3 regions of the Lysinibacillus sp. FSL K6-4013 genome follow, and region 2 is predicted to be linked to each of the others. Evidence: a T-box and tRNA genes for the amino acid it is inferred to sense, from the RefSeq annotation. Region 2 holds a T-box; the other regions hold tRNA genes.
The links. The T-box of region 2 lies ahead of tyrS (tyrosine--tRNA ligase). A T-box ahead of a tRNA ligase gene usually reads a tRNA of that ligase, here a tRNA-Tyr.
Positions count from the first base shown of each region.

Region 1: it has a tRNA-Tyr gene. The T-box ahead of tyrS (tyrosine--tRNA ligase) is inferred to sense a tRNA for this amino acid. The anticodon was not compared.
Region 3: it has a tRNA-Tyr gene. The T-box ahead of tyrS (tyrosine--tRNA ligase) is inferred to sense a tRNA for this amino acid. The anticodon was not compared.

Region 1 is NZ_CP152031.1:272,409-276,132, forward strand. It holds rRNA gene MHB39_RS01335 (23S ribosomal RNA) at 1-1,927, shown strand, start outside; rRNA gene rrf (5S ribosomal RNA) at 1,994-2,109, shown strand; tRNA gene MHB39_RS01345 (tRNA-Val) at 2,121-2,196, shown strand; tRNA gene MHB39_RS01350 (tRNA-Asp) at 2,201-2,276, shown strand; tRNA gene MHB39_RS01355 (tRNA-Thr) at 2,285-2,360, shown strand; tRNA gene MHB39_RS01360 (tRNA-Tyr) at 2,368-2,451, shown strand; tRNA gene MHB39_RS01365 (tRNA-Trp) at 2,456-2,529, shown strand; tRNA gene MHB39_RS01370 (tRNA-His) at 2,578-2,653, shown strand; tRNA gene MHB39_RS01375 (tRNA-Gln) at 2,663-2,737, shown strand; tRNA gene MHB39_RS01380 (tRNA-Lys) at 2,754-2,826, shown strand; tRNA gene MHB39_RS01385 (tRNA-Arg) at 2,845-2,921, shown strand; tRNA gene MHB39_RS01390 (tRNA-Pro) at 2,937-3,013, shown strand; tRNA gene MHB39_RS01395 (tRNA-Ala) at 3,029-3,104, shown strand; tRNA gene MHB39_RS01400 (tRNA-Ser) at 3,118-3,210, shown strand; tRNA gene MHB39_RS01405 (tRNA-Phe) at 3,216-3,291, shown strand; tRNA gene MHB39_RS01410 (tRNA-Gly) at 3,297-3,370, shown strand; tRNA gene MHB39_RS01415 (tRNA-Ile) at 3,375-3,448, shown strand; tRNA gene MHB39_RS01420 (tRNA-Asn) at 3,456-3,532, shown strand; tRNA gene MHB39_RS01425 (tRNA-Glu) at 3,534-3,605, shown strand.
Region 2 is NZ_CP152031.1:3,014,318-3,018,041, reverse strand. It holds gene MHB39_RS14945 (IS1182 family transposase) at 1-985, shown strand, start outside; T-box leader at 1,222-1,462, shown strand; gene tyrS (tyrosine--tRNA ligase) at 1,607-2,821, shown strand; gene MHB39_RS14935 (DUF2759 domain-containing protein) at 2,877-3,056, opposite strand; gene MHB39_RS14930 (MBL fold metallo-hydrolase) at 3,226-3,724, shown strand, end outside.
Region 3 is NZ_CP152031.1:3,896,087-3,899,810, forward strand. It holds one part of gene MHB39_RS19310 (IS3 family transposase) at 1-429, shown strand, start outside; one part of gene MHB39_RS19310 (IS3 family transposase) at 429-1,333, shown strand; tRNA gene MHB39_RS19315 (tRNA-Leu) at 1,730-1,810, opposite strand; tRNA gene MHB39_RS19320 (tRNA-Cys) at 1,858-1,931, opposite strand; tRNA gene MHB39_RS19325 (tRNA-Gly) at 1,940-2,014, opposite strand; tRNA gene MHB39_RS19330 (tRNA-Gln) at 2,020-2,094, opposite strand; tRNA gene MHB39_RS19335 (tRNA-His) at 2,099-2,174, opposite strand; tRNA gene MHB39_RS19340 (tRNA-His) at 2,210-2,285, opposite strand; tRNA gene MHB39_RS19345 (tRNA-Trp) at 2,298-2,371, opposite strand; tRNA gene MHB39_RS19350 (tRNA-Tyr) at 2,385-2,468, opposite strand; tRNA gene MHB39_RS19355 (tRNA-Thr) at 2,478-2,553, opposite strand; tRNA gene MHB39_RS19360 (tRNA-Phe) at 2,566-2,638, opposite strand; tRNA gene MHB39_RS19365 (tRNA-Asp) at 2,654-2,729, opposite strand; tRNA gene MHB39_RS19370 (tRNA-Met) at 2,733-2,807, opposite strand; tRNA gene MHB39_RS19375 (tRNA-Val) at 2,834-2,909, opposite strand; tRNA gene MHB39_RS19380 (tRNA-Glu) at 2,925-2,999, opposite strand; tRNA gene MHB39_RS19385 (tRNA-Ser) at 3,024-3,115, opposite strand; tRNA gene MHB39_RS19390 (tRNA-Asn) at 3,121-3,197, opposite strand; rRNA gene rrf (5S ribosomal RNA) at 3,214-3,329, opposite strand; rRNA gene MHB39_RS19400 (23S ribosomal RNA) at 3,441-3,724, opposite strand, start outside.

The DNA of each region.
Region 1 (3,724 bases), 2.0 Mb from region 2:
GATAAGATCCGTAGTCAAAAGGGAAACAGCCCAGACCACCAGCTAAGGTCCCAAAGTAATCGTTAAGTGGAAAAGGATGTGGCGTTGCACAGACAACCAGGATGTTGGCTTAGAAGCAGCCATCATTTAAAGAGTGCGTAATAGCTCACTGGTCGAGTGACGCTGCGCCGAAAATGTATCGGGGCTAAACGATTCACCGAAGCTGTGGATTGACATCTACGATGTCAGTGGTAGGAGAGCGTTCTAAGTGCGTTGAAGTCAGACCGGAAGGACTGGTGGAGCGCTTAGAAGTGAGAATGCCGGTATGAGTAGCGAAAGACGGGTGAGAATCCCGTCCACCGTATGACTAAGGTTTCCTGAGGAAGGCTCGTCCGCTCAGGGTTAGTCGGGACCTAAGCCGAGGCCGATAGGCGTAGGCGATGGACAACAGGTTGATATTCCTGTACCACCTCCTCACCGTTTGAGAAATGGGGGGACGCAGTAGGATAGGGTAAGCGCGCCGTTGGTTGTGCGCGTCCAAGCAGTAAGGCGTGTGTGTAGGCAAATCCGCACACTGTAACGTTGAGCTGTGATGGCGAGTCCGTATGGACGAAGTTCCTGATTTCACACTGCCAAGAAAAGCCTCTATCGAGGTGAGAGGTGCCCGTACCGCAAACCGACACAGGTAGTCGAGGAGAGAATCCTAAGGTGTGCGAGAGAACTCTCGTTAAGGAACTCGGCAAAATGACCCCGTAACTTCGGGAGAAGGGGTGCTCTTGAGCGTGCAAGCGCATGAGAGCCGCAGTGAATAGGCCCAGGCGACTGTTTAGCAAAAACACAGGTCTCTGCAAAACCGTAAGGTGACGTATAGGGGCTGACGCCTGCCCGGTGCTGGAAGGTTAAGAGGAGTGGTTAGCGCAAGCGAAGCTGCGAATTGAAGCCCCAGTAAACGGCGGCCGTAACTATAACGGTCCTAAGGTAGCGAAATTCCTTGTCGGGTAAGTTCCGACCCGCACGAAAGGCGTAACGATCTGGGCACTGTCTCAACGAGAGACTCGGTGAAATTATAGTACCTGTGAAGATGCAGGTTACCCGCGACAGGACGGAAAGACCCCGTGGAGCTTTACTGTAGCCTGATATTGAATTTTGGTACAACTTGTACAGGATAGGTAGGAGCCAGAGATCTCGGAGCGCCAGCTTCGAAGGAGGCGTCGGTGGGATACTACCCTGGTTGTATTGAAATTCTAACCCATGCCCCTTAGCGGGGCAGGAGACAGTGTCAGGCGGACAGTTTGACTGGGGCGGTCGCCTCCTAAAAGGTAACGGAGGCGCCCAAAGGTTCCCTCAGAATGGTTGGAAATCATTCGTAGAGTGTAAAGGCACAAGGGAGCTTGACTGCGAGACCTACAAGTCGAGCAGGGTCGAAAGACGGGCTTAGTGATCCGGTGGTTCCGCATGGAAGGGCCATCGCTCAACGGATAAAAGCTACCCCGGGGATAACAGGCTTATCTCCCCCAAGAGTCCACATCGACGGGGAGGTTTGGCACCTCGATGTCGGCTCATCGCATCCTGGGGCTGTAGTCGGTCCCAAGGGTTGGGCTGTTCGCCCATTAAAGCGGTACGCGAGCTGGGTTCAGAACGTCGTGAGACAGTTCGGTCCCTATCCGTCGTGGGCGTAGGAAATTTGAGAGGAGCTGTCCTTAGTACGAGAGGACCGGGATGGACACACCGCTGGTGTACCAGTTGTCTTGCCAAAGGCATCGCTGGGTAGCTATGTGTGGACGGGATAAGTGCTGAAAGCATCTAAGCATGAAGCCCCCCTCAAGATGAGATTTCCCATTACGCAAGTAAGTAAGATCCCTCAAAGACGATGAGGTAGATAGGTTCGAGGTGGAAGTGTGGTGACACATGGAGCTGACGAATACTAATCGATCGAGGACTTAACCAATATGTTTGAAGCATTCAATGTATCGTTTATCTAGTTTTGAAAGAATAAGTCTTTCAGCTGAATAAGTGAAGTGATGATGGCAAAGAGGTCACACCCGTTCCCATACCGAACACGGAAGTTAAGCTCTTTAGCGCCGATGGTAGTTGGGGGCTTCCCCCTGTGAGAGTAGGACGTCGCTTCGCTTATTTTTTGTGGAGGATTAGCTCAGCTGGGAGAGCACCTGCCTTACAAGCAGGGGGTCGGCGGTTCGAGCCCGTCATCCTCCACCATTTTGGTCCCGTGGTGTAGCGGTTAACATGCCTGCCTGTCACGCAGGAGATCGCCGGTTCGATCCCGGTCGGGACCGCCATTATTATTGCCGGTGTAGCTCAGTTGGTAGAGCAACTGACTTGTAATCAGTAGGTCGTGGGTTCGACTCCTATCGCCGGCACCATTCCCTTGGAGGGGTAGCGAAGTGGCTAAACGCGGCGGACTGTAAATCCGCTCCTTAGGGTTCGGCGGTTCGAATCCGTCCCCCTCCACCATTTTAGGGGCATAGTTCAACGGTAGAATAGAGGTCTCCAAAACCTTTGGTGTGGGTTCGATTCCTACTGCCCCTGCCAGGTATTGAGGTACTCGTTCATATACAGCTATTATAAATTTATATAGTGGCGATTGTGGCGAAGTGGTTAACGCATCGGATTGTGGTTCCGACATTCGTGGGTTCGATTCCCATCAGTCGCCCCATTTTAACATTGGGGTATAGCCAAGCGGTAAGGCAACGGATTTTGATTCCGTCATGCCTAGGTTCGAATCCTAGTACCCCAGCCATTTTTTCTTTTTTTATGAGCCATTAGCTCAGTTGGTAGAGCATCTGACTTTTAATCAGAGGGTCGAAGGTTCGAGTCCTTCATGGCTCATCATTTTTTAATTAATATGCGCCCGTAGCTCAATTGGATAGAGCGTCTGACTACGGATCAGAAGGTTATGGGTTCGACTCCTGTCGGGCGCGCCAATAAATTCATGTTTACGGAATGTAGCTCAGCTTGGTAGAGCACTTGGTTTGGGACCAAGGGGTCGTAGGTTCGAATCCTGTCATTCCGACCATCTTTCATGATTAATGGGGCCTTAGCTCAGCTGGGAGAGCGCCTGCCTTGCACGCAGGAGGTCAGCGGTTCGATCCCGCTAGGCTCCACCATTTTAATATTTTTGGAGGTATACCCAAGTCTGGCTGAAGGGATCGGTCTTGAAAACCGACAGGCGGGTAACACCGCGCGGGGGTTCGAATCCCTCTACCTCCTCCATTTTCGGGTCAGTAGCTCAGTTGGTAGAGCATTAGATTGAAGCTCTAAGTGTCGGCGGTTCGATTCCGTCCTGACCCACCATTATTGCGGGTGTAGTTTAATGGTAAAACCTCAGCCTTCCAAGCTGATGTCGTGAGTTCGATTCTCATCACCCGCTCCAAAATGGGCCTATAGCTCAGCTGGTTAGAGCGCACGCCTGATAAGCGTGAGGTCGATGGTTCGAGTCCATTTAGGCCCATCATTATTCCGAAGTAGCTCAGTTGGTAGTAGCACCTGACTGTTAATCAGGTTGTCGCAGGTTCGAGTCCTGCCTTCGGAGCCACGGCCCGTTGGTCAAGTGGTTAAGACACCGCCCTTTCACGGCGGTAACACGGGTTCGAATCCCGTACGGGTCATCAAGCATGTAGCACAGATGTGTGTTACATGCTTTTTTCTATTCTCCTTTAATTCTATTCTCCTTTTTCATGTTGTTGAAAAAAGATCACTAGCAGAAAAAGACCTTTTAGCAAGGTAG
Region 2 (3,724 bases):
GCGGAAACAGCTGCGTAGTGAACGAAAAACGCCAAAGCAACTGTTAAAACAAGTACATGACTGGCTGATTCGTAAGCAGAGGTACGAAAAAGATTTTGAGATTTTTGACACACGCAACAGCTATTCAAAAACGGACAAAGATGCGACGTTTATGCGAATGAAAGACGATTACATGCAGAATGGACAACTAAAACCAGGCTATAACGTACAAATCGCAACAGAAGGTCAGTATGCGCTTGCCTACAGCATTTTTCCGAACCCAACGGATACACGTACGTTCATTCCATTTCTAAATGAAATCGAGCAGCATTATTTCGAGTTACCGCAATACATTGTCGCAGATGCAGGTTATGGTAGTGAACAAAACTATGAGGAGATCCTTTCGAACAGAAAACGAGAAGCACTGATTCCCTATACCATGTATGAGAAGGAGCAAAAGAAAAAGTACAAACAAAACCAATTTAACACCGATAACTGGCCATATGATAAAGAAACAGACACCTATACATGCCCGAATCAGAAACGTCTCGAATGGAAAAATCAAACTGTACGGAATGATCGGACAGGCTTCCAACATACGTTCAACATCTACGAATGCGAGGACTGTTCAGGATGTCCATTCCGTTCATCATGTACAAAAGCAAAAGAAGGCACCAATCGAAAAATGATGGTGAATGAAAAATGGGAACAACAAAAAGAATATATAAGAACAAAGCTTTCAGAAGAAAAAACGCGTACCATTTATCGTCAACGCAAAATTGACGTGGAGCCAGTTTTTGGATTCTTGAAGGCTAATTTGCGTTTCACTCGATTTTCTGTACGAGGAAAATCGAAGGTAGAAAACGAAATGGGGCTCGCATTACTGGCCGTGAATTTACGAAAATACACGGCCAACAAACAAGAACATATAAAATTAAATAGTAAAAAATGGAGAAAGGAGAATTTGAGCGAACTCAAATTCTCCTTTCTCCTTATTCGAAGCTAGTTCTGTCCCAGCCTCTTTTTATATTGCAGATAAAAAGGAATTAGTCACACGCAACCATTTATAAAATTTATTTGTGAATCTTATGCTTAAGAAAACACCCTTCACAATGTTACTACGCTAGGCAAGTGAAAACGCTTTATTGACCTTTCTCTATTGACAAAGAAAAAGAGATGATTATAATAAGTGTAAATATCTGCATAACGAAGATTTGTTTTTCGCATTTCGGAGTATAAGAGTGAAAGGCATCGAAAAGAACGAGTAACTTTAATGGAACTGACAGAGAGTAGCCGGTTGTTGAGAGGCGCAAGGGATATTAAAGTGAATACATCTTGGAGCTGCGTACCGAAACTTAAGTAGGCTACGACGGGGTTGCATCCGTAATCATTGCAGAAGTATCGCTACGGCTGTACTTGTTGAGGAGGGCTATGTGAATAGCTCTCGAAAAAAGGTGGTAACACGTTTATCTACGTCCTTTAGGAATTTCCTAAAGGCGTTTTTTTTTATGCCTTTTAAGCAGTGGATTTAGATAAAAGTTAGTAAAGCCTTGTCAACAGTCAGTACCTCATGAACTCTTATAGAGCTTGCAATATTAATATTTAATATTACAAGGAGATGTTTCGTATGTTTTTAACACCAAAGGAGCAAATAGCGATTATCAAGAAAGGCGCTAGCAAGATCGTAGATGAGCAGGATTTACTTGGAAAATTAGAGCGATCGTATAAGGAACAGCTGCCTTTAACGATTAAGCTAGGGCTCGATCCGTCCGCACCAGATATTCATTTAGGTCATGCTGTTGTTCTACGAAAAATCAAGCAAATGCAAGATTTAGGCCATCAAGCAGTTATTGTGATCGGTGATTTTACAGGACGAATTGGCGATCCTACAGGTAAAGCAAAGGGGCGAACAGCCTTAAACGACGATACAGTAAAGAAAAACGCCCAAACATATTGTGAGCAAATTTTTAAAGTGTTAGATATAAACAAGACAACGGTTCGTTTTAATAGTGAATGGTTAGCAAAACTGTCCTTTGAAGAAGTCATCAAGCTAGCAGCCACAACATCTGTTGCTCGACTTTTAGAGCGCGAGGATTTTCAGAAACGTTACCAACAGCACATACCAATTGGCATACATGAGTTTTTCTACCCACTTATGCAAGCGTATGATTCGGTAGAGCTTGAGGCAGATATAGAGTTAGGTGGAACGGATCAGACGTTCAATATTCTAATGGGGCGCACCTTACAAAAGCATCGAGGATTAGAAAAACAAATTGCTATTTTTATGCCCCTACTAGAGGGATTAGATGGCATTGAAAAAATGAGTAAGAGCTTAGGTAATTATATTGGTATCAATGAAGCACCTGAGATTATGTTTAAAAAAGTGATGGAAATACCAGATACTTTAATTATCAAATATTTCGAATTAGCAACAGATGAGCATCCACTAAAAGTGCAGGCTATTAAAGAGAGACTACAAAGGGGAGAGAATCCCCGCGATTTGAAATTTCTATTAGCAGAAATTATAACGGCTTTATATCATGGACCTACAGCAATGGAGGAAGCAAGAGCTTATTTTGAAGCAGCATTTCAAAGAAAGGAAATACCCAAAAACATTCCCATACTGCTCTTAGAAATTGATAAGGAAAGAATAATGGATATCATTCCACAACTAGTGGAAATAGGTTTTATTCATAGTAAGAGTGAGTTTTTGCGGTTAATCAAGCAAAATGGAGTCTCCTTGAATGGAGAAAAGATAGCGATGGATGATTTATCGCAAGTATTAATGAATAATGATGTCCTACAATTGGGCAAGAAACGATTTCTTCAACTCAATAAGTAATAACAAACAAAAAAAGAGCAATCTCCGAGGAGACTGCTCTTTTTTTGTCTGAATTTTAGTGTAATTTTGGTGGGTAACCGCTGTGAACAATCGTCATGATGACGAACCATCCGAATACAGCAGCACTTAATAAGTTGAAAACAACGCTTAATAGGTTCTTTTCTTTAATTGCTTGGAATGTACCAACTACAGCTAAAATCGCTACTAGACCAAAAATAACCATTAATAAGTTCATTAAAAATAGACACTCCTTTCGACATCAGAAAATGAATGTCGCAAACAATATTCCTCCTTAATTGTAAACGTTCTACTTGTTTTTGTCGAGGACTAAAATACTGCAAACTATGAACATTTATCGTCAAATTGTGGCAAAGTCTGTATAATAGGAAGTTGAGGTGATAACTATGATGAACGTACGAAGTTATTCTCTTGGTCCCGTCCAAACGAATTGCTATATCGTATCGAATAAAGAAAAAGAATGTATCGTATTTGATCCAGGCGAGGAAGCGGAGCGTCTCATTAAAACAATCCGTAGCAACGGCTTAAAACCTCTTGCTATCTTTTTAACACATGCCCATTTTGATCATATAGGGGCAGTGGATGCAGTGCGTGAGGTATTTGATGTGCCTGTATGGATTCATGAAAAGGAAGTTAGTTGGCTAGCGGATCCAACGAAGAATGGCTCTAGTAAATATGCTGCATTACCAGATTATAGGGTAGCTGCACCAGCACAAGACACAATCATCAAAAAAGAACAGCAATTTGAAATAAGTAATTTTGTTTTTCAAGCCGTTTTTACACCAGGGCATTCACCTGGGAGTATTTCCTATATCTTTGAAAAGGACGGTTTTGCCATCGTTGGAGACACATTATTTGAACAGGGTGTAGGACGTACAGATCTAT
Region 3 (3,724 bases), 880 kb from region 2:
GTATTCAAGCAGTTCAACGATATTTAAATGGAAATGAAACTTTGATCGAAATTGCGAAAGATATCGGTGTGACAGCTCAGATCGTCAGTGAATGGGTTCGCCGTTATCAAAAAAATGGCGTAGAGACTTTCTTAAAGTCCTATACAAACTATTCAGCTGACTATAAAATGAATGTACTTAATTATATGAACGAGACAGGTACATCTTCGAGAGACACAGCTGCACTATTCAATATTTCATCTCCTGGCATGATTCGGAATTGGAAGTTGAAGTTTGAAGTTGGTGGTTATGATGCCCTTGTTTCTAAGAAAAAGGGGCATCCATCTATGAAAAAAGAGACAAAAAGAACAACGAAATCAACACCAGCTGAAGGATCTGTTGAGGCGTTAGAAGCACGAATTAAACAATTAGAAATGGAGAATGCGTACTTAAAAAAGTTGAATACTTTAGTTCAAATGCAAGAAAAATTACCAATCAAATCAAAGCGCAAGTAATTTATGAACTGAAGGAAATCTATGAAGTAGTGGAATTAATCAAAGTCGCTGATATTCCACGTAGTACGTATTATTACTGGGAAAAGCGTTTGAATCGTCATGATAAATACGCTGATGTGAAAGTCGCAATTCAGTCCATTTATCATGAACATAAGGGACGTTATGGTTATCGTCGGATCACCAAAGAATTAAAAAAATTTGGTATTCATCACGATCCAAAAACGATTAACTGCTTGATGAATGCCATTGGCATAAAGTGTGAAGTCCGCATGAAGAAATATCGTTCGTATAAAGGTAACGTCGGAAAAATTGCCCCAAACATATTACAACGCGATTTTACAGCGGAAAAAATGAACGAGAAATGGGTAACAGACGTGACAGAGTTCCATCTATTTGGTGAGAAACGCTATTTATCACCCGTCCTTGATCTATGTAATGGCGAAATCATTGCATACACGGTAATGAAGCGTCCAGTGTATAAACTAGTCCATAATATGTTAGAACAAGCATTGGAGCGCCTCGAATCAGGTGATCAAGTCATTCTTCATTCAGATCAAGGTTGGCATTATCAAATGAAAAAGTATCAACAAACATTAAAACAACACGGGATTACGCAGAGTATGTCCCGTAAGGGCAATTGTTTGGATAACGCAGTTATTGAAAATTTCTTTGGCTTATTAAAATCTGAACTCCTGTATCTACAAGAATTTGAATCCATGGCACATTTTGAACAGGAACTCCATGACTATATTTACTATTACAATCACAAACGAATAAAGGCAAAATTAAAAGACCTAAGTCCGGTGGAATACCGAATTCAGGTCTTAGAAGTTGCTTAACTAAATATGTCTAACTTTTTCGGGTCAGATCACCCATAGAGTGGCTTCTTTTGTGAATTTTATTTATCTTTACTTGCTAAAATCTTATTTTGTTATAGAACCTCGCCTTGAATGAATTGCTATTTTTTGATTTCTAATCACGGTCTTACTATTTTATACGAACTGTGAATATCAATTGTTGTATGAATATAGTATCTATAATAGAAGACAAGCACACATTTATCTATTAGTTAACGTTACCACGATCATCGTGATTACATATAATATAGCTGTTGTATAGGCAACAATAAGACCCATTCAGTCTACCTCTTTTTTATCTATGTTTATATACATTCTATAATTTTTTACAATAAAAAAAGAATCCCTAATAAATCAAGGATTCTTCGTTGTAATTGATACCGGTGGTCGGGGTCGAACCGACACTCCAAAGGAACACGATTTTGAGTCGTGCGCGTCTGCCAATTCCGCCACACCGGCATAATGGAGATAAAAAAAATCGGATAAACCGATTAACAGTTAAAATATGGAGGCGGCAACCGGATTTGAACCGGTGATAAGGGTGTTGCAGACCCGTGCCTTACCACTTGGCTATGCCGCCGTCATACATGGAGCGGAAGACGAGGTTCGAACTCGCGACCCCCACCTTGGCAAGGTGGTGTTCTACCACTGAACTACTTCCGCAAAAATGGCTGGGGTACTAGGATTCGAACCTAGGCATGACGGAATCAAAATCCGTTGCCTTACCGCTTGGCTATACCCCAACAATGGGGCGACTGATGGGAATCGAACCCACGAATGCCGGAACCACAATCCGGTGCGTTAACCACTTCGCCACAATCGCCATTGTATTATGATGTTTATTAATTTTATATTAGATGGGGCGACTGATGGGAATCGAACCCACGAATGCCGGAACCACAATCCGGTGCGTTAACCACTTCGCCACAATCGCCATAAAATTAATTGGCAGGGGCAGTAGGAATCGAACCCACACCAAAGGTTTTGGAGACCTCTATTCTACCGTTGAACTATGCCCCTAAAATAATAAAACTGGTGGAGGGGGACGGATTCGAACCGCCGAACCCTAAGGAGCGGATTTACAGTCCGCCGCGTTTAGCCACTTCGCTACCCCTCCGGGAAAATCTGGTGCCGGCTATAGGAATCGAACCCACGACCTACTGATTACAAGTCAGTTGCTCTACCTGCTGAGCTAAACCGGCAAAAAAACAAGATGGGTCAGGACGGAATCGAACCGCCGACACTTAGAGCTTCAATCTAATGCTCTACCAACTGAGCTACTGACCCATATTTTAAAATAAATGGCGGTCCCGACCGGGATCGAACCGGCGATCTCCTGCGTGACAGGCAGGCATGTTAACCGCTACACCACGGGACCATTTGGTTGCGGGGGCTGGATTTGAACCAACGACCTTCGGGTTATGAGCCCGACGAGCTACCACTGCTCCACCCCGCGATAATACTATAATGTTGTAAAAATAATGGTGGAGGATGACGGGCTCGAACCGCCGACCCTCTGCTTGTAAGGCAGATGCTCTCCCAGCTGAGCTAATCCTCCATCTGGGTATTTAAATGGTGACCCCTACGGGATTCGAACCCGTGTTACCGCCGTGAAAGGGCGGTGTCTTAACCACTTGACCAAGGGGCCATCGTTTGGAACACATCAAAGTGCTGGCGGAGAGTAAGGGATTTGAACCCTTGAGACAGTGTTAACCGCCTACACGATTTCCAATCGTGCTCCTTCGGCCACTCGGACAACTCTCCAAGAATGGCTCCGAAGGCAGGACTCGAACCTGCGACAACCTGATTAACAGTCAGGTGCTACTACCAACTGAGCTACTTCGGAATAATTTTAGTATATAGCCTAGCGACGTCCTACTCTCACAGGGGGAAGCCCCCAACTACCATCGGCGCTAAAGAGCTTAACTTCCGTGTTCGGTATGGGAACGGGTGTGACCTCTTTGCCATCATCACTAGACTATTTGAAAGACAATACTTATTATAACATAACTTATAAAAATTACAAGTATATTCTAATATTTTATTCTTTCAAAACTGGATAAACGATACATTGAATGTTTCAAACATATTGGTTAAGTCCTCGATCGATTAGTATTCGTCAGCTCCATGTGTCACCACACTTCCACCTCGAACCTATCTACCTCATCGTCTTTGAGGGATCTTACTTACTTGCGTAATGGGAAATCTCATCTTGAGGGGGGCTTCATGCTTAGATGCTTTCAGCACTTATCCCGTCCACACATAGCTACCCAGCGATGCCTTTGGCAAGACAACTGGTACACCAGCGGTGTGTCCATCCCGGTCCTCTCGTACTAAGGACAGCTCCTCTCAAATTTCCTACGCCCACGACGG